One region of the Streptosporangium longisporum genome, then DNA from elsewhere that is predicted to be linked to it. Evidence: predicted binding sites of a transcription regulator. Region 1 holds the regulator's gene; each other region holds the start of a gene.
The links. Region 1 encodes HrcA, which represses chaperone genes, less so after heat shock. Its sites were predicted from a motif close to TTGGCACTCTCNNNNNGAGAGTGCCAA; they were not measured.

Region 1 (6,907 bases):
CGTGGCCACCGGCGCCCGCGCCGAGGCCGAGATGGGCACGCCCGTGGCGGGACGGCCTCCCGGTGGCCCCGAGGACGCCGAGTCGCAGGCCAGGGTCCTGGACGCGCTGCTCGCCGACAGCGGCGGCTCCCGATCCGGCCTCGGCGACGCCCTGGAGGGGCTCCGCTCCTGCGAGGACACCGCGGGCGCGCTCGCCGTGCTCCAGCGGATCACGGACGCCCGGCGTGAGCAGGTGATCCAGGCGAACGCGCTGGGCACCGGCGCGCTCGACGACGGGGACGCGGTCAAGGAACGTCTCACCCAGGCCCTGACCGCCTCCTTCGAGGCCGACGAGGCCTTCCTCGCCTGGGCCGCCCGCCGGAACACCGGTTGCGACCGCGGCCGGATCGAGGACGACGACTACCGGCGCGGCCTGGCCTTCTCCGAGGAGGCGACCACGGCCAAGCGGGGTTTCCTGCGGCTGTGGAACCCCCTCGCCCGCCGGTACGGCCTGCCGGAACGCGACGACCACGAGATCTGACCCCCGGGCGGGGCGCCGGACGTCACGAAGGCCGCCCAGGTAGGTGCGTACCGAGGAACGGCCCCACCCGGGCGGCGCAGCATCGGGGACCTCGCCCGGGGTGGGCGGGGCGGCCGGACCGGGAGGATGTACCGGGCATCGCGACGGGGGCGGCAGACTTGGGGCGTGCCATCCACACTTCCCGACGGGGATCCGGTGCCCGCCTCGGGCGAGCTGCCGCGGAGCGCGCTCGCCGGGCTCGGCGAGCGGCCCTTCGGTTTCTACGTCCACGTGCCCTTCTGCGTGACCCGGTGCGGTTACTGCGACTTCAACACCTACACGGCGTCCGAGCTCGGCCCCGGCGCCTCGCAGAGGGACTACGCGGACACCGCCGTCGAGGAGGTACGGCGGGCACGGGCCATCCTCGGGACCACGCCCCTGCCGGTCGAGACCGTGTTCTTCGGCGGGGGAACCCCCACCCTCCTGCCCGCCGGGGACCTGGTGCGGATCCTGACGGCGATCGAGGAGGAGTTCGGGCTCGCCCCCGGGGCCGAGGTGAGCACCGAGGCCAACCCCGAGTCGGTGGACCCCGCCTACCTGGCCGTGCTGCGCGCCGGTGGGTTCAACCGGATGAGCTTCGGGATGCAGAGCGCCCGCGAGCACGTGCTCCAGGTGCTGGACCGCCGCCACACCCCCGGCCGCGCCGCGCACGCCGTACGGGAGGCCAGACAGGCGGGGTTCGAGCACGTCAACCTCGACCTGATCTACGGCACCCCCGGGGAGAGCGACGACGACTGGCGCGCGTCGCTGGCCGCGGCGATCGAGGCCGGGCCCGACCACGTCTCGGCGTACTCGCTGATCGTCGAGGACGGGACCAGGCTGGCGGCCAGGATCAGGCGCGGCGAGCTCCCGATGCCCGACGACGACGTGGCCGCCGACCGCTACCTGATCGCCGACGCCATGCTGGCCGAGGCCGGGTTCGAGTGGTACGAGGTGTCCAACTGGGCGACCTCCGAGGCGGGACGCTGCCGGCACAACCTGCTCTACTGGACCGGCGGCGACTGGTGGGGGGGTCGGGCCCGGGGCGCACAGCCACGTCGGCGGCACCCGCTGGTGGAACGTCAAGCACCCCGCCGCCTACGCGCGGCGCCTGGCCTCGGGGGACTCCCCGGCGCACGCGCGCGAGGTGCTGGGCCCGCAGGACCGGGCGGTGGAGCGGCTGATGCTGGAGCTGCGGCTCTCCCGCGGGTTCCCGCTCGGCGAGCTGGAACGTCCCCCCGTGGTCGCCCGGGCGCTGGCCGACGGCCTGCTGGAGACCGAGCCGTTCAAGGCGGGACGGGCGGTGCTCACGCTGCGCGGCCGCCTGCTGGCCGACGCGCTGGTCCGCGACCTCACCTGAGACCGTGTCCGTGACGATCCGTGACGGCTCATGACGGCTCACGACGTCCCGTGACGGCCGGTCCCCGGTTCTCGGGCCCCGGGCGATCCGCCCGGGGTCAGCTCACGAACCGGATGGTCATCGGATAGCGGTACCTCTCGCCCCGGCTCGCCGCCACCGTGGCGACGATCGCCATGATCAGCGACCCGATCCAGAGCAGGAACATCAGCACGAACCCGATGAGGACGAACGCCAGGACGCAGCAGACCACGTAGGCGATCAGCACCGTGAGCTGGAAGTTGAGCGCCTCGGCCGCCTGGTCGCGCACGTAGGGCGAGCCGTCCCTCTTGGCCAGGTAGAGCACCAGCGGGCCGATGAAGGAGGTCAGCAGCCCCAGCAGGTGGGCCAGCAGCGCCATGGTGGTGTCGTCGCTGCCCGGCCGCGGCCCGTACGTCCCCGGCGGCGCCTGGTGGCCATAGCCGGGCGGGGCGTACCCGTCGTACGGGTGGCCCGGCCGGTACACGTCACCGGGACCGCCCGGCATGCCCGGAGCGCCGGTGCCGTACGGGGGAGGGGCGGGCTGGTACGGGGAGCCGGCCGGGTGACCGTACCCCTGGCCGTATCCCTGCTCGTACCCCTGTCCTCCGCCGTAACCCTGACCGTACTCCTGGCCGTATCCCGGTCCCTGGTCCTGCCCCGGGGGCCATCCGTACCCGGGTGCCGTCGGCTCGTGGCCACGCCCCGGGCCGGTGCGGTCCCGGTCGTCCGGCCCGTACCCCTGGTGCGGCGCGTCCCGGCCGGGCCCACCGGGTCCACCGGGTCCACCGGGTCCACCGGGCTCAGTGGCCCCACCGGCCGCACCGGGCCATGCCCCGGGGTCGTCCATGCGTCGCGTCCGGTCGTCGCCGGGCCGGTCCTCGGCCTGCTCGTTCATGTCCCCTCCCGGGGGTCGACGGCCTGCTCATCCTCGCCGGGAATCGTCACGAAGTCGATGAGTTCCTCCACCGGCCCCAGCAGGTCGGGTTCCAGGTCGGCGTAGGTCGTGACCGATCCGAGGATGCGGCGCCACGCCTCGCCGGTCTCGACGTTCCAGCCCAGCGCGGCCACGACGCCCTCCTTCCAGGGCACGCCGCGCGGCACCGAGGGCCAGGCGGGGATTCGCAGCACCTGCGGCCTGACCGCCTGCCAGACGTCCACGAAGGGATGCCCGACGACCAGCACGTGCGGTGAGGAGACCTGGGCGGCGATCCGGCTCTCCTTGGAGCCGGGGACCAGGTGGTCGACGAGCACCCCCAGCCGGCGGCCGGGCCCCGGAGCGAACTCCTCGACGATGGAGGGCAGGTGGTCGACCCCCTCCAAATATTCCACGACCACGCCCTCGACCCGCAGGTCGTGCCCCCAGACCTTCTCCACGAGGGCGGCGTCGTGCACGCCCTCGACGTAGATCCGGCTCTCCCGGGCGACCTGGGCCCGTAGCCCCTCCACCGCGATGGACCCCGAGGCGCTCCGCCGCGGGCCGCGCGGCGCGGCGGCCGGCCGCACCAGGGTCACCACCTTGCCCTCCAGCAGGAACGCGGCGGGTTCCAGCGGGAACACCCGCCGGCGCCCGAACCGGTCCTCCAGGGTGACGGCCTCCTTGTCGCAGGCCACCACGGCGCCGCAGAAGCCGCCGTCGGCGTCCTCGACGACCAGGTCGAGCTCGGCGGGGACCTGGGGGATCGTCCCCCGGCGGGGGCGCCGCCAGTCTTGCGCCAGAACGTCACGCTCGTACATCAACGACCGTCCACCCTCTCTCGCCGGGATCACGTGGGACGCTAGCAAAAGCCACCGTCACCTGCCGTACGGTCCCGGTGCCGCCCACTGTCCCGCCGCCGCCGACGCCGCGGCGGACGCCTGGCGCTTGCGGGCGTTGCCCCGCTTCACCAGGACGACGATCGTCACCACGATGGCCAGCAGGATGCCGACGCCGGGCACCGCGAACAGGGCGACCACCCCGCCCACCAGCGCTCCGGTGGCGAACTCCCGGCCCACGCCGAACGTGGTGCCCTCGGCCGGGTCGGCGGCGCAGGTCATCCGGTAGTCGCCCGCCTTGTCCACGCCGATCCGCAGGCCCAGCTCCCAGGAGATGCCGTTCGCCCCGGAGACGGTCGTCCGCCCGGCCGGTTTCTGCAGCCTCGGGGTGCCGGTGCCGCCCGTGAGGGAGCACTCGAACCGGGTGGGGCCGGCGGTGGAGACGTAGAGGGCGGGCTTGTCGGCGGGATCGAGCCTGACCGTCGTCTCCTGGCCGGGGACGAACGACGTCTTGGGGGCGGAGTCGACCGCGCCGGACAGGCCCCCGGCGAACCCTGCGATGCCGACGACGACGCTGAGCGCGGCGACCAGCCAGGCCCCGACGATCCACCCGATGCCGGGCTTGATCTTCCCCGTCTTCCCCGTGGACGGCGGTCCCTGCGGGGTGCCGTACCCGGGAGGCGCGTGACCGTAGGAGGGGTCGCCCTGGTAGGGCTGCTGCCCGCCCGGGTACGACGGGTGACCCTGCCCACCCTGGTGATAGGGCTGCTGACCGGGCTGGCCGTAGGGCTGTTGACCGGGCTGACCCGGCTGACCGGGCTGGCCGTAGGGCTGCTGGCCCGGCTGACCCGGCTGGCCCGGCTGACCGTACGGCTGCTGACCCGGCTGGCCGTACGGCTGCGGGCCCGGCCCGCCCCCGTACCCGGGCTGTCCGTACGGCTGCCCGCCGGGTGGACCATATGGCTGCTGGGGGGCGCCGTGACCGGGGTCACCGGCCGCGCCTCCCGGGAAAGAACCAAAATCTTTGGACATATACGGATTGTGGTGGCTTCGCCTTGGATCGCGATAGCAGTTGACTTAACAACGGCTTGGCGGGACCATCCGCAGCTCTTGCTTATCGCGCCTTTCGCGCCGGGGCCGTACACTTGGCACTCGGGAACACAGAGTGCCAGACCTCGTGTTTCCCTCGGACGCAGGCAGGGAGGTGACCACGTTGGTCGACGACCGGAAGCTCGCGGTGCTACGCGCCATCGTCGAGGACTACGTGTCCACCAACGAGCCGGTGGGTTCCAAGGCGCTGGCGGACCGGCACAACCTGGGGGTCTCACCGGCGACGATCCGTAACGACATGGCCGTGCTGGAGGAACAGGGATACATCGCCCAGCCCCACACCAGCGCCGGCCGGGTGCCCACCGACAAGGGCTACCGGCTCTTCGTCGACCGGCTGTCCCAGGTGAAACCGCTCTCCAGCGCCGAGCGCAAGGCCATCGAGAGCTTCCTGGCCGGGGCCGTGGACATCGACGACGTCGTCATGCGGACGGTGCGGCTGCTCGCCCAGCTGACCCGCCAGGTCGCCGTGGTGCAGTACCCGACGCTGACCAACTCGGCGGTCCGCCACGTCGAGCTGGTGCCGCTGAGCGAGCACCGGCTGATGTTCGTGCTGATCACCAACACCGGCCGGGTCGAGCAGCGGGTGGTCGAGCTGCCCGAGGTCGCCGACGAGCAGCGGGTGGCCCACCTGCGCGCGGTGCTCAACACCTCCCTGGACGGGTGCGGGCTCAGCGGCGTCCCCGACAGGGTCGCCGACCTGCCCGAGCGGCTTTCGCCCGAGGACCGGCCGCTCGCGGCCACGATCCTGTCGGTGCTGCTGGAGTCGCTGGTGGAGAAGCACGATGAGAAGATCGTTTTTGCCGGGGCCGCCAACCTGGCGGGAGCCGACTTCACCGTCGGCCTCCGCGACGTGCTGGAGGCCCTGGAGGAGCAGGTCGTGCTCATGCGGCTGCTCGGTGAGACCTCCGACCTGTCGGCGCTGACCGTGCGGATCGGCTCGGAGAACCCCTATACCGGACTCCAGGGCACGTCCATCGTCGCCGCCGGATACGGTTCTGGGGACAAGCAACTGGCCCGGCTCGGTGTGCTGGGCCCGACGCGTATGGACTACCCGGTCACGATGGGCGCGGTGCGCGCGGTGGCACGCTACGTCAGCCAGATCCTGGCTGCATCCTAAGAGGTCAACGAAAAGTGGCTAAGAGCGACTACTACGGCACCCTCGGGGTGCGCCGTGACGCCAGTGCGGAAGAGATCAAGAAGGCCTATCGCCGCCTGGCGCGAGAGCTGCATCCCGACGTCAATCCCGACCCTGAGACCCAGGAGCGGTTCAAGGAGATCACGCAGGCCTACGAGGTCCTCTCCGACTCCAGCAAGCGCCAGATGTACGACATGGGCGGCGACCCGTTCTCCTCGGGCGGCCCGGGGGCCGGAGGCTTCGGCGCGGGGTTCCCGTTCAGCGACATCATGGACGCCTTCTTCGGCGCCGCCGGTGCCGGAGGCGGCCGGGGGCCCCGGTCGCGCGCCCGTCGCGGGCGTAACGCCACCATCCGGGTCGAGCTGGACCTGCAGGAGTCGGGCTTCGGCACGACCCGCGAGCTGGTCGTCGACACCGCGGTGGTCTGCAAGGTCTGCACCGGCTCCGGTGCCGCCGCCGGGACCCACCCCGACACCTGTGACATGTGTCACGGACGCGGTGAGGTCTCCCAGGTCACCCGGTCCTTCCTCGGCCAGGTCATGACGTCGCGTCCCTGCCCCCAGTGCGGCGGCTTCGGCTCGATCATCCGCAACCCCTGCCAGGAGTGCTCGGGCGACGGCCGGGTCCGTACCCGGCGGACCATCAAGGTCCGCATCCCGGCCGGTGTCGAGGACGGCACCCACATCCAGCTCGCCGGTGAGGGCGAGGTCGGTCCCGGTGGCGGCCCCCCCGGCGACCTGTTCCTGGAGATCGTCGAGCGCCCCCACGACACCTTCGAGCGGCGTGGCGACGACCTGCACTGCACCGTGCAGATCCCGATGGCCGCGGCGGCGCTCGGCACCATCCTGACCATGGAGACGCTGGACGGCGCCGAGGAGCTGGACATCCGTCCCGGCACGCAGTCCGGGCAGACGATCCCGCTCTACGGCCGCGGGGTGCAGCGCCTGAACGAGACCGGCCGCGGTGACCTGCTGATCCACGTCAACGTGGAGAC
Region 2 (6,907 bases), on a different contig from region 1:
TCAGGGCCGGTGCCCCCGGCCGCCGCCGATGTCCGTGTCCGGCAGGTAACACGACGTGTCTCATACGGTGAGACGGCTTGCCGGGACGGCGGGGTGGCGAGGTAGAGTGCTGGAGACCTGCGCATCAGGTCGACAACTGAATACGTGCTCATCCAGAGGGGTGGAGGGACCGGCCCTGCGAAGCCCCGGCAACCCTCCCGGTTCAAGACTCGTGATCTGACGAGGTCGGCCGGGACAGGTGCCAATTCCGGTCTGTGACCAGGGTGGTCGCAGACGAAGATGAGGGAAAGGCCTCGCTTCATGGCGCTCGCAACCACTGAGAACATCACCTCGCTCGCCCACCAGGACGCGGGTGGGAGCTTCGGCCCCGCCGTGGCCCTGTCCTGTCGCGAGTGCGGTGCCCGCTACGACCTCGGCCCGAGCTTCGCGTGCATCGAATGTTTCGGGCCCCTCGAGATCGCCTACGACTTCGGGCGCGTGACCCGGGAGCAGATCGCCGAGGGGCCGGCCAACATCTGGCGTTACCGCTCACTGCTGCCCGTCCCGGCCGACGTGGCCACCAAGCCCAACATGGCACCCGGCTGGACCAAGCTCGTGAACGCCCGGAACCTGGCGCGCGAGCTCGGTATCCGCTCGCTGCACGTGAAGGACGACTCGGGCAACCCCACGCACTCCTTCAAGGACCGCGTGGTGGCCATCGCCGTGGAGGCGGCCCGCACCTTCGGCTTCCACACCCTGTCCTGCTCCTCCACCGGCAACCTGGCCGGTGCCGTGGCCGCCGCCGCCGCGCGGGCCGGGCTGGACTCCTGCGTGTTCATCCCCTCGAACCTGGAGCAGGCCAAGATCGTCATGGCCTCCGTGTACGGCGGCAGGCTGGTGGGCATCGAGGGCACCTACGACGACGTGAACCGTTTCTGCTCCGAGCTCATCGGCGACGAGCTGGGCGAGAAGTGGGGCTTCGTCAACGTCAACCTGCGGCCGTACTACGCCGAGGGCTCCAAGACGCTGGCCTACGAGATCGCCGAGCAGCTCGGCTGGCGCATCCCCGACCAGATCATCGTCCCGGTGGCCTCGGGCTCCCAGCTCACGAAGATCGACAAGGGGTTCAAGGAGCTGATCAGGCTCGGGCTCGTCGAGGACACCCCGTACAAGATCTTCGCCGCCCAGGCCGAGGGGTGCTCGCCGGTCTCGGCGGCCTACAAGGCCGGCCACGACGTGATCCGCCCGGTCAAGCCGGACACCATCGCCAAGTCGCTGGCGATCGGCAACCCGGCCGACGGCCCCTACGTCCTGGACATCGCCCGCCGTACCGGTGGCGCGGTCGAGGACGTGACCGACGCCGAGATCGTCGACGCGATCCGGCTGCTGGCCAGGACCGAGGGCGTCTTCGCCGAGACCGCCGGTGGCGTCACCGTCGGCGTGCTCCGCAAGCTGGTCGCCTCGGGCACGCTCGACCCCGACGCGGAGACCGTGGTGCTCAACACCGGGGACGGCCTCAAGACCCTGGACGCGGTGGCCTCCGAGGCGCGTCCCACCGCGGTCATCCGGCCCTCGCTCGACGCATTCCGTGCGGCCATCGCCTAAAAATCGTGAAAGGTACCGAACTATGAGCGTTTCTGTGCGGATTCCGACGATTCTCCGGACGTACACCGGTGGTGCCGCCGAGGTGAGCGCGGAGGGGGAGACCCTGCGCGATGTTCTGCAGAAGCTGGACGCGGACTTCCCGGGAATCGGTGCCCGGATTCTTGATGAGACAGGCAAGATTCGCCGTTTTGTCAATGTCTACGTTGGTGACGAGGACGTCCGCTTCGCCGAGAACCTGGACACGGCCACCCCCTCGGGCGCGCAGATCTCCATCATCCCGGCGGTGGCCGGGGGCTGAGCCTCCGCCCGCCCGGCGCCCGGCCCCGGCGCTCCCGCGCCGTCGCGTCGTCCCCGGCCCGCCCCCGGGCCGCTCCTGGGCCGCCCGGATCGCCGGTGGGCCCGGGGCCCCGGCCCCCGTCCGCCATCGACATCTCCCCACGACACCCGCACGGCTCAGGCCGCGCGGGTGTCTTTTTTATGACCCGGACTCATATTTCTTGCGCATGAAGAGATCGTACAAATTTAAACTAACTACTAGTGATAGTCAAACTATGTTCTCGTACGAAAAACTCGCGTAAACGGGCAGTTTGGTGCTTGACTCTGTTGCTCGACCACTTCTCACAGGTATGGTCGAGGGCGATCGACGTGGCGAAGTTCGCCCGGAGATTGAGGACTTCGCGAGAGGAATGGGCGTCGTCCTAAAGACCAGTAAGAGGAGTCACAAGTGGCGCAGGGCACCGTCAAATGGTTCAACGCGGACAAGGGCTACGGCTTCATCGCGGTAGACGGTGGTAAGGATGTGTTCGTCCATTACTCCGCGATCATGATGGACGGCTACCGGGCACTGGAGCAGGGCCAGCGGGTGGAGTTCGAGATCACCCAGGGTCAGAAGGGCCCCCAGGCCGAAGCCGTCCGGACGGTCTGACCCGGCCGTCCCCGACCTCTCCGGGCGGGCGGCGGATCCCGCGGAGTCCCGCACAGTCTCGCGGAGCACCGCGGAACCCCGCGGAGCCCCGCGGATCGCGGCCTGTCCGACCGCTCCGCACGCCCGCCCCGACGTCCGGTCCGGTCCGGCCGGTCCGTCCGGTTCGAGCCCGGTTCACCCCGGGCCGACGTGATCCGGTCTGGTCCGGCCTGTCCGGCCTGTCCGGCCTGTCCGGCCCGATCCGGCTTGGTCCGGCTTGGTCCGGCTTGGTTCGAGCGATTCGTTTCGTCGGGCCCGGGTCCGTCCCCGCGGGGACGGACCCGGGCCTTCGCTCTGCGCGGAACGGTCCCGCCGTCGTCGAACGGCGAAGGACGCCCCGCGCCACGGCGGGCCGGGTGTCGCGCCCGGTGGATCGCCCCTGACGTGCCACGAGACGGCCGGTGCCGTACCCCTGACGCGCCGTCGTGAAGGCGTGACGTCCCCTGGTGCGACGCAGGTCAGGCGATCGCGGCTTGCACTCGGCAGGGTAGAGTGCTAAACAGTTTGTTGGCACTCGCACATGAGGAGTGCCAACCTGGATCGAGGCGATGGGGCCCGCCGAACGGAGTCGTGGGCCCACATGCCGTCGCGGGCGTCGGCTCGGTCCGGAGCAAGCCACCCTGTATCTGGGAGGTCTAGCCGTATGGCAGCCAAGATGATCGCGTTTAACGAGGACGCCAGGCGCGGTCTCGAGCGTGGCATGAACCAGCTCGCGGACGCCGTGAAGGTGACCCTCGGCCCCAAGGGCCGTAATGTCGTTCTGGAGAAGAAGTGGGGAGCCCCCACCATCACCAACGATGGTGTCTCCATTGCGAAGGAGATCGAGCTCGAGGACCCGTGGGAGAAGATCGGGGCAGAGCTCGTCAAGGAAGTCGCCAAGAAGACCGACGACGTCGCGGGTGACGGCACCACCACCGCCACCGTGCTCGCTCAGGCTCTCGTACGTGAGGGTCTCCGCAACGTCGCCGCCGGCGCCAACCCGATGGCCCTGAAGAAGGGCATCGAGGCCGCCGTCGAGCGCGTGTCGGAGGAGCTGTCCAAGCTCGCCAAGGACGTGGAGACGAAGGCGCAGATCGCCTCCACCGCCTCGATCTCCGCGGGCGACCCGCAGATCGGCGAGATGATCGCCGAGGCGATGGACAAGGTCGGCAAGGAAGGCGTCATCACCGTCGAGGAGAGCAACACCTTCGGTCTCGAGCTCGAGCTCACCGAGGGCATGCGCTTCGACAAGGGCCTCACCTCGATGTACTTCGTGACCGACCCGGAGCGGATGGAGGCCGTCCTCGACGACCCCTACATCCTGGTCGTCAACTCCAAGGTGTCCGCCAACAAGGACCTGCTCCCCGTTCTCGACAAGGTCGTGCAGGCCGGCAAGCCGCTGCTGATCATCGCCGAGGACGTCGAGGGCGAGGCCCTGGCCACCCTGGTCGTGAACAAGATCCGCGGTCTCTTCCGCTCGGTCGCCGTCAAGGCGCCCGGCTTCGGTGACCGCCGCAAGGCCATGCTGGGCGACATCGGCATCCTGACCGGTGCCCAGGTCATCAGCGAGGACCTCGGCCTCAAGCTGGAGTCCACCACGCTGGACCAGCTCGGCCGGGCCCGCCAGGTCATCGTCACCAAGGACGAGACCACCATCGTCGACGGTGCCGGCGACGCCGAGCAGATCGCCGGACGGGTCAACCAGATCCGCGCCGAGATCGAGAACACCGACTCCGACTACGACCGCGAGAAGCTCCAGGAGCGTCTCGCCAAGCTGGCCGGCGGCGTGGCCGTCATCAAGGCCGGCGCGGCGACCGAGGTCGAGCTCAAGGAGCGCAAGCACCGCATCGAGGACGCCGTTCGCAACGCGAAGGCGGCCGTCGAGGAGGGCATCGTCCCCGGCGGTGGCGTGGCCCTGCTGCAGGCCGGCGCCAAGGCGTTCGACAAGCTGGAGCTCTCCGGCGACGAGGCCACCGGTGCCGCGATCGTGAGGAAGGCTCTTGAGGAGCCTCTGAAGCAGATCGCCGTGAACGCCGGCCTCGAGGGTGGCGTCGTGGTCGAGAAGGTGCGCAACCTTCCCGCGGGTGAGGGCCTCAACGCCGCCACCGGCGAGTACGTCAACATGTTCGAATCGGGCATCATCGACCCGGCCAAGGTGACGCGTTCCGCTCTGCAGAACGCGGCGTCCATCGCGGCGCTGTTCCTCACCACCGAGGCCGTCATCGCCGAGAAGCCCGAGAAGGCCGGTGCCGCTCCCGCCATGCCCGGCGGCGGTGGCGACATGGACTTCTAGTCCATACGCTTTCGAAAAAGAGGCGACCCCCGTCGGGGCCGCCTCTTTTTGTCGTTCACCGTCCGGTGCGGCCGTGTGGCCGTCCTGGCCGTGCGGCCGTGCGGCCGTGTGGTCAGCCGAGCTGGTCGGGGAGAGGCCGGGCGTGCAGCACGGTCAGCGAGGTGACCGCGCGGGTCAGCACCACGTACAGGCGGGCCAGGCCCCGGGGTTCGGCGGCGACGATGTCGGCCGGCTCGGTCACGATCACGTGGTCGTACTCCAGGCCCTTGGCCAGGGTGGCCGGGACGACCAGCAGGCGGTGGTCGGCGACCGTGTCGGGGCTCAGCACGCGGTGATCCAGGTGGGACAGGGCCGCGGAGGCCGCGTCCACCGAGGCGTCGGGGACGATGACGCCGATCGACCCCTCGCGGGCGAGCGCCTCCTCGGCGGCGCCGGACAGCGCCGTGTCCAGGTCCGTCACCCGCCGTACCGACAGGGAGCCCGCGCCCGGCCGCAGCGACCGGGGGGCGGCCAGGCCCGGAGCCACCGAGGGCAGCAGCCTGGCCGCGTAGTCGAGGACCTCGCGAGGCACCCGGAAACCCAGGGTGAGCTCGGTGACGCTGCCGTCCTCGAAGCCCAGGTGGGTCAGCACCTCGGTCCAGGAGCGCGCGGACCAGGGCGTGGTGCCCTGGGCGAGGTCGCCCAGCACGGTGGCCGACCCGGTACGGCAGCGCCGCCCGAGCGCCCGCAGCTGCATCGCCGACAGGTCCTGGGCCTCGTCCACGACCAGGTGGCCCAGCGGTACGGTCCGCTCGATCATGTCGCCCAGCTCGTCCATCAGCGCGGCGTCGGCCGCCGACCACTTCGCCGAGCGGAAGGACTTGGCGGGCTTGGCCCAGAGCAGCAGGGCCTGCTCCTCGGGCGTGAGGTCGTTCTTGGCCGCGGCGGCCAGGAAGGCGGGGTCGCTGAACAGCCGGTACAGCACCTGCTGCGGGGTCAGCTTGGGCCAGACCGCGTCCACCAGCCGCTTGACCGGCGCGGACCGGGCCACCGCCTCCTGCACCCGGTCGTCGGGCGACTCGCCGCGCTGCTCCATCCGGACGAGCACCAGGTGGGCGAGGCGCTGGGCGAGCGTCGCGCGGCCGGGCCCGTAGCGGACGGTGCCGCGCAGGGCGGCGACGATCTCGCGTACCTCGTGGTCGGCGACCCGGTAGCGGTTGATCCCCTTGGTGTACAGCACGCCCTCGGTGGGCTTGACGACGTGCATCCACAGGGCGCGCCTGAGCACCCCGACGATCCTGGCGTCGCCCTTGACGGTGCCGGCCGCCGCCTCCTCGGGCGCGGAGTGGTCGCCGAGGATCCCCGCGACCGTGGTCTGGTCGACCTTGACCTCGCCCAGGGCGGGCAGCACCGAGGAGATGTAGGAGAGGAAGGCCCGGTTCGGGCCGACGATCATGACGCCCGACCGGGCGAGCCGTTCGCGGTGGGTGAAGAGCAGGTAGGCCGCCCGGTGCAGGCCGACCGCGGTCTTCCCGGTGCCGGGGGCGCCCTGGACGCACACGGTGCGGGTCAGCTCGGAGCGGACGATCTCGTCCTGGTCGGGCTGGATCGTCGCGACGATGTCGCGCATCGGCCCCGAGCGGGGGCGCTCGATCTCCTCGGTGAGGATCCTGCTCTGCGCGACGGCGGTGCCGCCCTGGTCGAGACGCTCGTCCTCGTAGGCGGTCAGGTCGCCGCCGTGGTAGCCGAACCGGCGGCGCCGTACGACGTTCATCGGCTCGGACGGGCTGGCCTGGTAGAAGGCCCGGGAGACCGGGGCCCGCCAGTCGATGACCAGGGGGCGGCTGCGGTCGTCGTGGACGTGCCTGCGCCCGACGTGGATCGTCCCGGGCAGGTCGTCGCCGGCCTCCCGGTCGAGCCGGCCGAAGAACAGGGGGGTGCCGGAGTGGTCGGCGAGCGCCGCGACCCGCTGGTCCAGCAGCCCCTGCAGGACCTGCTGGGAGACCCAGTCCCCGGCGGCGTCGGAGGACAGGGAGGCGGCGTGCTCGCGCATCGCGCGCAGCGCCGCCCTGGAGACGGCCAGGTGTTCACGTTCGGCGGCGAGGATC
Region 3 (6,907 bases), on a different contig from region 1:
CACCGCCGGAAGCGAACGTTTTTCATCCTCCACGCGGGCCCGGCGGTCCCGGACGCGGAGACACGAACGGCCCGCGTCCCCCGAGGGGGACGCGGGCCGCGCGGGAGCGGTACCGATCAGTGGCCGTGGCCGTGACCGTGGCCCTGACCGCCGGAGGCCTGGGCCTCCTCCTCGGGCTTGTCCACCACGAGGGCCTCGGTCGTCAGCAGCATGCCGGCGATGGAGGCGGCGTTCTGGACGGCCGAGCGGGTGACCTTGACCGGGTCGATGACGCCCTGGGCGATCAGGTCGCCGTACTCGCCGGTGGCGGCGTTGAAGCCCTGGCCGACGGAGAGCTCGGTGACCTTGGCCGTCACCACGTAACCCTCGAGACCGGCGTTCTCGGCGATCCAGCGGGCCGGCTCGACGAGCGCCTTGCGGACGATCGAGACACCGGTCGCCTCGTCCCCGGTCAGGCCCAGGTCGTCGAGGGCCTTGGAGACGTGGATGAGCGCGGAGCCACCGCCGGAGACGATGCCCTCCTCGATCGCGGCGCGGGTGGCCGAGATCGCGTCCTCCAGGCGGTGCTTCTTCTCCTTGAGCTCCACCTCGGTGGCCGCGCCGACCTTGAGCACGCAGACACCGCCGGAGAGCTTGGCCAGACGCTCCTGGAGCTTCTCGCGGTCCCAGTCGGAGTCGGACTGCTCGATGGCGAGCTTGATCTCCTTGACGCGGTCGGCGATCGCCGTGGCCTCGCCGGCACCGTCGACGACGGTGGTGGAGTCCTTGGTGATCACGACGCGGCGGGCAGTGCCCAGCACCTCGACGCCGACGTGCTCCAGCTTGAGGCCGATCTCCTCGCTGACGACCTGGCCACCGGTGAGGATGGCGATGTCCTGCAGCATGGCCTTGCGGCGGTCACCGAAGCCGGGCGCCTTGACCGCGACCGAGGTGAAGGTGCCGCGGATCTTGTTCGTCACCAGGACGGCCAGGGCCTCGCCCTCGACGTCCTCGGCGATGACCAGCAGGGCCTTCTTGGTCTGCGCGATCTTCTCGAGCAGCGGCAGGAAGTCGGCGACCGAGGAGATCTTGCCCTGGGTGATCAGGATGTAGGGGTCCTCCAGGACCGCCTCCATGCGCTCCTGGTCGGTCACCATGTAGGGCGACAGGTAACCCTTGTCGAACTGCAGGCCCTCGGTGAACTCCAGCTCCAGGCCCATGGTGTTGGACTCTTCGACGGTGATGACACCGTCCTTGCCCACCTTGTCGAACGCCTCGGCGATCAGCTCGCCGATCTTGGCGTCCTGCGCGGAGATCGTCGCGACGTGCGCGATCTCCTTCTTGTCCTCGACCGGGCGGGCGGACTCGATGAGCCGGTCGCTGACGGTCTTGGCGGCGATGTCGATGCCGCGCTTGAGGGAGAGCGGCTGGGCGCCGGCGGCCACGTTGCGCAGGCCCTCGCGGACCATGGCCTGGGCCAGGACGGTCGCGGTGGTGGTGCCGTCACCGGCGACGTCGTTGGTCTTGGTCGCCACCTCCTTGGCCAGCTGCGCGCCGAGGTTCTCGTACGGCGCCTCCAGCTCGACCTCACGGGCGATGGTGACACCGTCGTTGGTGATGGTGGGCGCACCGAACTTCTTGTCGATGACGACGTTGCGACCACGCGGGCCCAGCGTCACCTTGACCGCGTCCGCGAGAGCGTTCACGCCGCGCTCGAGAGCTCGGCGCGCGTCCTCCTCGAACGACAGGATCTTCGGCATGACAATCCTCTCTATAAGTACGTCGGCGCATCAAAGCCCCGGGCGCTGTCGCGACCCGGGGCTCGATACGTCATCTTTTTGTGAAGCGAGATCTACTTCTCGATGATGGCGAGCACGTCGCGGGCGGAGAGCACCAGGTACTCCTCGCCGCCGTACTTCACCTCGGTGCCGCCGTACTTGCTGTAGAGGACCACGTCGCCCTCGTTGACGTCGAGCGGAACACGCTTCGTGCCGGCGTCGTCCCAGTTGCCGGGACCCACCGCGAGGACCTTGCCCTCCTGCGGCTTCTCCTTGGCGGTGTCCGGGATGACCAGACCGGAAGCGGTGGTCTGCTCGGCCTCAAGCGGCTGGACCACGATGCGGTCGCCGAGCGGCTTAACGGGAACCTTGGTGGCGGTCGTCACGTCGGACCTCCCCTTCAGATTTGAACGATCTAGAAGAGGCGACCAGCGGTCTGCCGTCGCGGGTGTCAGACCTGCCTCGTCGCATTGATTTGGCACTCTCACGGGGAGAGTGCCAATACGGAACAGTATGCAAGGAGGCCTTGACAGTCAACACGGAGCGCCCTTCTGCGCTTGGAGCGGAAGGCGAACCGGGAGGAAAACCCCTCACCAGGCCCGTGACGGAAGGCGATAGCGTCGGCTGCTGTGAATCTCGACGCATTCCGGGAGCTGCTCACCCCGCGCGGCCAGGAGGCGCTCGCCGCCGCGGCCGGGACCGTCGGCGACGACCCGGTGACGGCGGTGACCCGCCTGCGGAGGCACTACGACGCGGACCTGACGTCGGCCGCGCTCACCCAGGCCGCGCTCAGGGTGCGCGCCAGGGACAAGTTCGGCCCCGACGCCGACCTGATGTACTTCACCCGGGCCGGGCTGGAGCAGGCCACCCGCCGCGAGGTCGCCGACCACCGGGCGCGCCGCCTGGCGGCGGGCGCGCGGGTCGCCGACGTCTGCTGCGGCATCGGCGGCGACCTGCTGGCCCTGGCCAGGGCCGGATGCACGGTCGAGGCCGTGGACGCCGACCCGCTGACCGCCGCGGTGGCGCGGGCCAACGCGGACGCGCTGGGACTGGGCGAGCGGGTCTCGGTCCGCGCCGCCGACGCCTCCGTCCTGGACCCGGCCGCCTTCGACGTGCTGTTCGCCGACCCCGCGCGCCGCACCGCCCGGGGCAGGACCTTCGACCCGATGGGGTACTCGCCGCCCTGGCCCGCGGTGCTGGGGATGGTGGCCCGCGCCGATGCCGCCTGCCTGAAGGTCGCCCCCGGCATCCCGTACGAATTCGTCCCCGACGGCGCCGAGGCCGAGTGGGTCTCCTGGCGCGGCGACGTCAAGGAGGCGGTGATCTGGTGCGGCGCGCTGGCCGGGGCGACACCGCGAAGGGCCACGCTCCTGCCGTCCGGCGTCACGATGACGCCCGACCCCGCGCTCGGCGCCCCGCCCACCGGCCCGGTGGGCCGCTACATCTACGAGCCGGACGGCGCGGCGATCCGGGCCCACCTGGTCGCGGAGATCGCCGCCTCGGTCGGCGGGCGCCTGCTCGACGCGCAGATCGCCTACATCACCGGCGACGACGCGGTGGCGACGCCGTGGGCGTCCCGGTACGAGGTCCACGAGACGCTGCCGTTCTCGCTCAAGCGGTTGCGGGCGGCGCTGCGCGAGCGCGACGCCGGAAACGTGACGATCAAGAAACGCGGTTCCGCGGTGGACGTCGACCGGCTCAGGAAAGACCTTCGCCTCTCCGGCGGTGAATCCGTCACGGTCATTCTCACCCGGATCGGCGAGCGGCCGTTCGCCTTCGTCTGCAGCCCCGGCTGACCAGCCAAAATAGTTAATTCTTCCAATCAGCCGGCAATTCCCATCTTTTAGTCTCGCCGCTGGAAAACCTTGATCCACCGGCTAAGGTTTCGGGGCGGGAGTTCTCTCTCGTCTGCGGTTTCACCATGTTCAGCAGTATTCGTCAGCGTTCATCAGCGTTCATCAGCGACCGACCCCATCCCACCGCGCGGCCGACCGTCGGCGAGTGAAGGAGTTCTCGGTGGATCACTCCGACCACGCCCTGTTCCAGGCGGGCAGCCAGACCGCCATCTCCGACCGGATGCGCGAGCTCCTCGCCCGCGCGGCCCAGGACCACGTCTACGAGCAGCGGACCCAGGGCGCCGTGCTCGACGAGATCCGGCAGCGCCTGGAGGGCATGGAGTGGCTGCTCCGCGAGGTCAGGGAGCGCGAGATCGGCGGGCTGAACGGCACCCTCGAATCCGTGCACGGGCGCCTGGACGAGATCGCCGCCCGCCCGCCCACCTGGGCCGAGGGCCTGGCCCAGCACGTCGAGGCGGTCCGCGACCACGTCGACGCCGTCGGACGGCGCGTCGACGCGGTGCGCGACCGGATCTCGGACGTCGGCGAGCTGCCGAGCCTGTGGACCGACCTCGGCGCCATGGGCGAGGGCGTGGAGGAGGCCCTGGCCCGGCTGCGCGCGATCTCGGACGGCACCCAGGGCGTCGACGAGCAGGTACGCGGGCTGGCCGAGCACCTCGCCCGGCTCCAGGCCGACATGGGCATCGCCGCGCACCGGTTCAGCCGGCTGGACCGGGCGCTGGCCGACCTGGCCCAGCGCACCGGGCGCGTCGAGGCGGGGATGCTCGAGGCGTCCACGAGCCTGCAGCAGGCCCTGGTCACCGCCACCGACCGGGTGCTGGCCGCGGTCGACCAGCTCAACGCCAAGGTCGACCAGGTGAGCGGCAGGGTCGACCTGGTCGTGCCCAGGATCGACGAGCGGACCGCGGCCGTCGAGAGCCGCATCGACCGCCTGGACGGCCACCGGACGGCGGCCGGAGGACGCTTCGACACCCTGGAGGAGCGTCTCGACGACATCGAGGGCCGGGTCACCGGCCGCATGGACGTCATCGACTCCCGCCTGTCCACCCTGGACGGCCACGCGGAGAAGTCGGCCGAGCGCCTGGAGAGCCTGGACGAGCGGGTCGGCTTCCTGCCCGCGATCCTCGGCCTGGACGTGCTCATCGGCGCCCAGGCCAACGAGCAGCGGGAGCGCTTCGACACCCTGGAGGAGCGCGCCCGGCGGGCCGAGGCCGCGCTGGCCCCGCTGGCCGAGATGGTCCGCGCCCGGCCCGACCGCGAGCAGCTCACCCAGGCGCTGAGCGAGACCGTGGAGCCCGCGCACGCCGACCTGACCCGCCGCCTGGGCGCCCTGGAGGAGACCATGCTGGCGCTCGCGGAGGCTTTACTGCGCCCGGCCAGGCCCGACAAGGGCTGACCGGGCCCCGGGCCCCGGGCCACACGGGCCCGATCCACGCGGGCTCCGTCCACGTGAGTCCGGCCTGTGCGATCCCTGTCAGCCCGGCCCGGGTCCGCGCGGTTCCGGTCCGTGCGATCCCGGCCTGTGCGGTCCCTGTTCACCCGGTCCGGGTCCGCGCAGTCCCGGTCCGTGCCGTTCCGGTCCGTGCGGTGCCGGCTTATGCGGCCCCGGTGCGCGCGGGCTCGATCCGCGCGGTCGCCGGGATCGTCCCACCCGCGACGACCGGGGCGCCCGCGACCTGCCCTCCCGGAGGGTACGTCTCGCGGCAGAGGTTCCCCTTGACCACCTTGAGCAGGGACGACAGCTCCTCGACCTGCTCGGCCGTCAGCCCCCGGGTCATCCGGTGCTGCAGCTCGGCCATGACCCGGTCCACCTCGGGAAGGAGCGCGCGCCCGGCGGGTGTGATCTCGACCATGCTGATCCGCCGGTTGGCCGGGCAGGGGCTGCGGCTGACGAACCCGCTGCGCTCCAGGCGCTGGAGCGTCTTGGTCATGGTGGACACGTCGACGCCGACGATCCTGGCCAGCGCGTTCTGCGACTGGGGACCGTGGTCCCCCAGCGCGCCCAGCACGCGTTCCTGACCGGGGTACAGGTCGATCTCCGCGAGGAGGTTCGCGAGCAGGGCACGGTGGTCACGGCCGGCGACGACCATCAGGCAGTTGAGGCTCTCCTCGTATTCGCCGCAGCCTCCGCCCGTGCCGTCGCAGCTTCCGTCCGCCTCGTACACCGTCTCGATCCGCGTCTCCGCCATGTCCGGGTCCTTTCCGTCCCTGTCGAGACTACCGCTTGCATGTTGGCCGACCAAGTTGTAGAAATAACCCTTGGCTGGCCAAGTTGGTCGGCCAAGAAGGGAAACGTCATGCCTTTCTCATCGTTCGCGCTCGGTGACATCACCCTGCACAACCGCCTGGTGATGGCCCCCATGACCCGCTCGCGGGCCGACGCCGACGGCGTCCCGTCCTCGCTGACCGCCCTCTACTACGCCCAGCGGGCCTCCGCGGGCCTGATCGTCACCGAGGGGGTGCAGCCCAGCCATGCCGGCAAGGGCTACATGAACACCCCCGGCCTGCACACCGACGAGCAGGTGGCCGGGTGGCGTGAGGTCACCGACGCCGTGCACGCGGCGGGTGGGCGGATCTTCGCCCAGATCATGCACTCCGGCCGGATCGGCCACCCCGACAACACCGGCGCCGTGCCGGTCGCCCCCTCCGCCGTACGGCCGGCCGGGCAGATCTTCACGCCCGCGGGCATGCAGGACCACCTCACGCCGATCGAGCTGACCACCGCCGAGGTCGAGGCGACCGTCCAGGACTTCGCGGACGCCGCCGCCCGCGCGATCGAGGCCGGCTTCGACGGGGTCGAGCTGCACGGCGCCAACGGCTACCTCATCCACCAGTTCCTGTCACAGAACGCCAACCTGCGCGAGGACCGCTTCGGCCGGTCGTCGGTGGAGAACAGGATCCGCTTCGCCGTGGAGACCGCGCGGGCGGTCGTCGACCGGATCGGCGCCTCCAGGGTCGGCATCCGGCTCTCGCCCGGCAACGGCATGGGCGACCTGGTCGAGGAGGACATGCACGAGGTCTACCCGGCGCTGGTGAACGAGCTGGCCGCGCTCGACCTCGTCTACCTGCACCTGGTGGCGGGCGCCTCCGACGACCTGGAACAGGGGATCCGCAAGGCGTGGCCGAACGCCCTCATCCTCAACACCCCCGCGATCGGCGACCCGGCCGCCAGGGTCGCGCACTCCCTGGAGCGCGGCGCCGACCTGGTCTCGCTGGGCGCCTCGTTCCTGGCCAACCCCGACCTGCCGCTCCGGCTGCGGCTCGGCGCCGAGCTCAGCCAGGCCGACTTCGCCA

Region 2: a site for HrcA is predicted at 3,056-3,082, ahead of groL (chaperonin GroEL). Genes of this name have one in related genera too.
Region 3: a site for HrcA is predicted at 2,233-2,259, ahead of groES (co-chaperone GroES). Genes of this name have one in related genera too.

Annotation. Positions count from the first base shown of each region.
Region 1 is NZ_BAAAWD010000022.1:69,535-76,441, reverse strand. Features, by position in the region: gene ABD832_RS35760 (hypothetical protein) at 1-520, shown strand, start outside; partial or broken gene hemW (radical SAM family heme chaperone HemW) at 686-1,898, shown strand; gene ABD832_RS35750 (DUF4870 domain-containing protein) at 1,996-2,811, opposite strand; gene ABD832_RS35745 (DUF3097 domain-containing protein) at 2,808-3,650, opposite strand; gene ABD832_RS35740 (hypothetical protein) at 3,708-4,700, opposite strand; gene hrcA (heat-inducible transcriptional repressor HrcA) at 4,882-5,895, shown strand; gene dnaJ (molecular chaperone DnaJ) at 5,910-6,907, shown strand, end outside.
Region 2 is NZ_BAAAWD010000014.1:460,777-467,683, reverse strand. Features, by position in the region: SAM riboswitch class I at 146-286, shown strand; gene thrC (threonine synthase) at 301-1,584, shown strand; gene ABD832_RS25445 (MoaD/ThiS family protein) at 1,607-1,882, shown strand; gene ABD832_RS25440 (cold-shock protein) at 2,309-2,509, shown strand; gene groL (chaperonin GroEL) at 3,192-4,820, shown strand; gene ABD832_RS25430 (HelD family protein) at 4,933-6,907, opposite strand, start outside.
Region 3 is NZ_BAAAWD010000006.1:615,986-622,892, forward strand. Features, by position in the region: gene groL (chaperonin GroEL) at 117-1,739, opposite strand; gene groES (co-chaperone GroES) at 1,832-2,143, opposite strand; gene ABD832_RS06690 (class I SAM-dependent methyltransferase) at 2,387-3,553, shown strand; gene ABD832_RS06695 (hypothetical protein) at 3,774-5,009, shown strand; gene ABD832_RS06700 (MarR family winged helix-turn-helix transcriptional regulator) at 5,209-5,802, opposite strand; gene ABD832_RS06705 (alkene reductase) at 5,911-6,907, shown strand, end outside.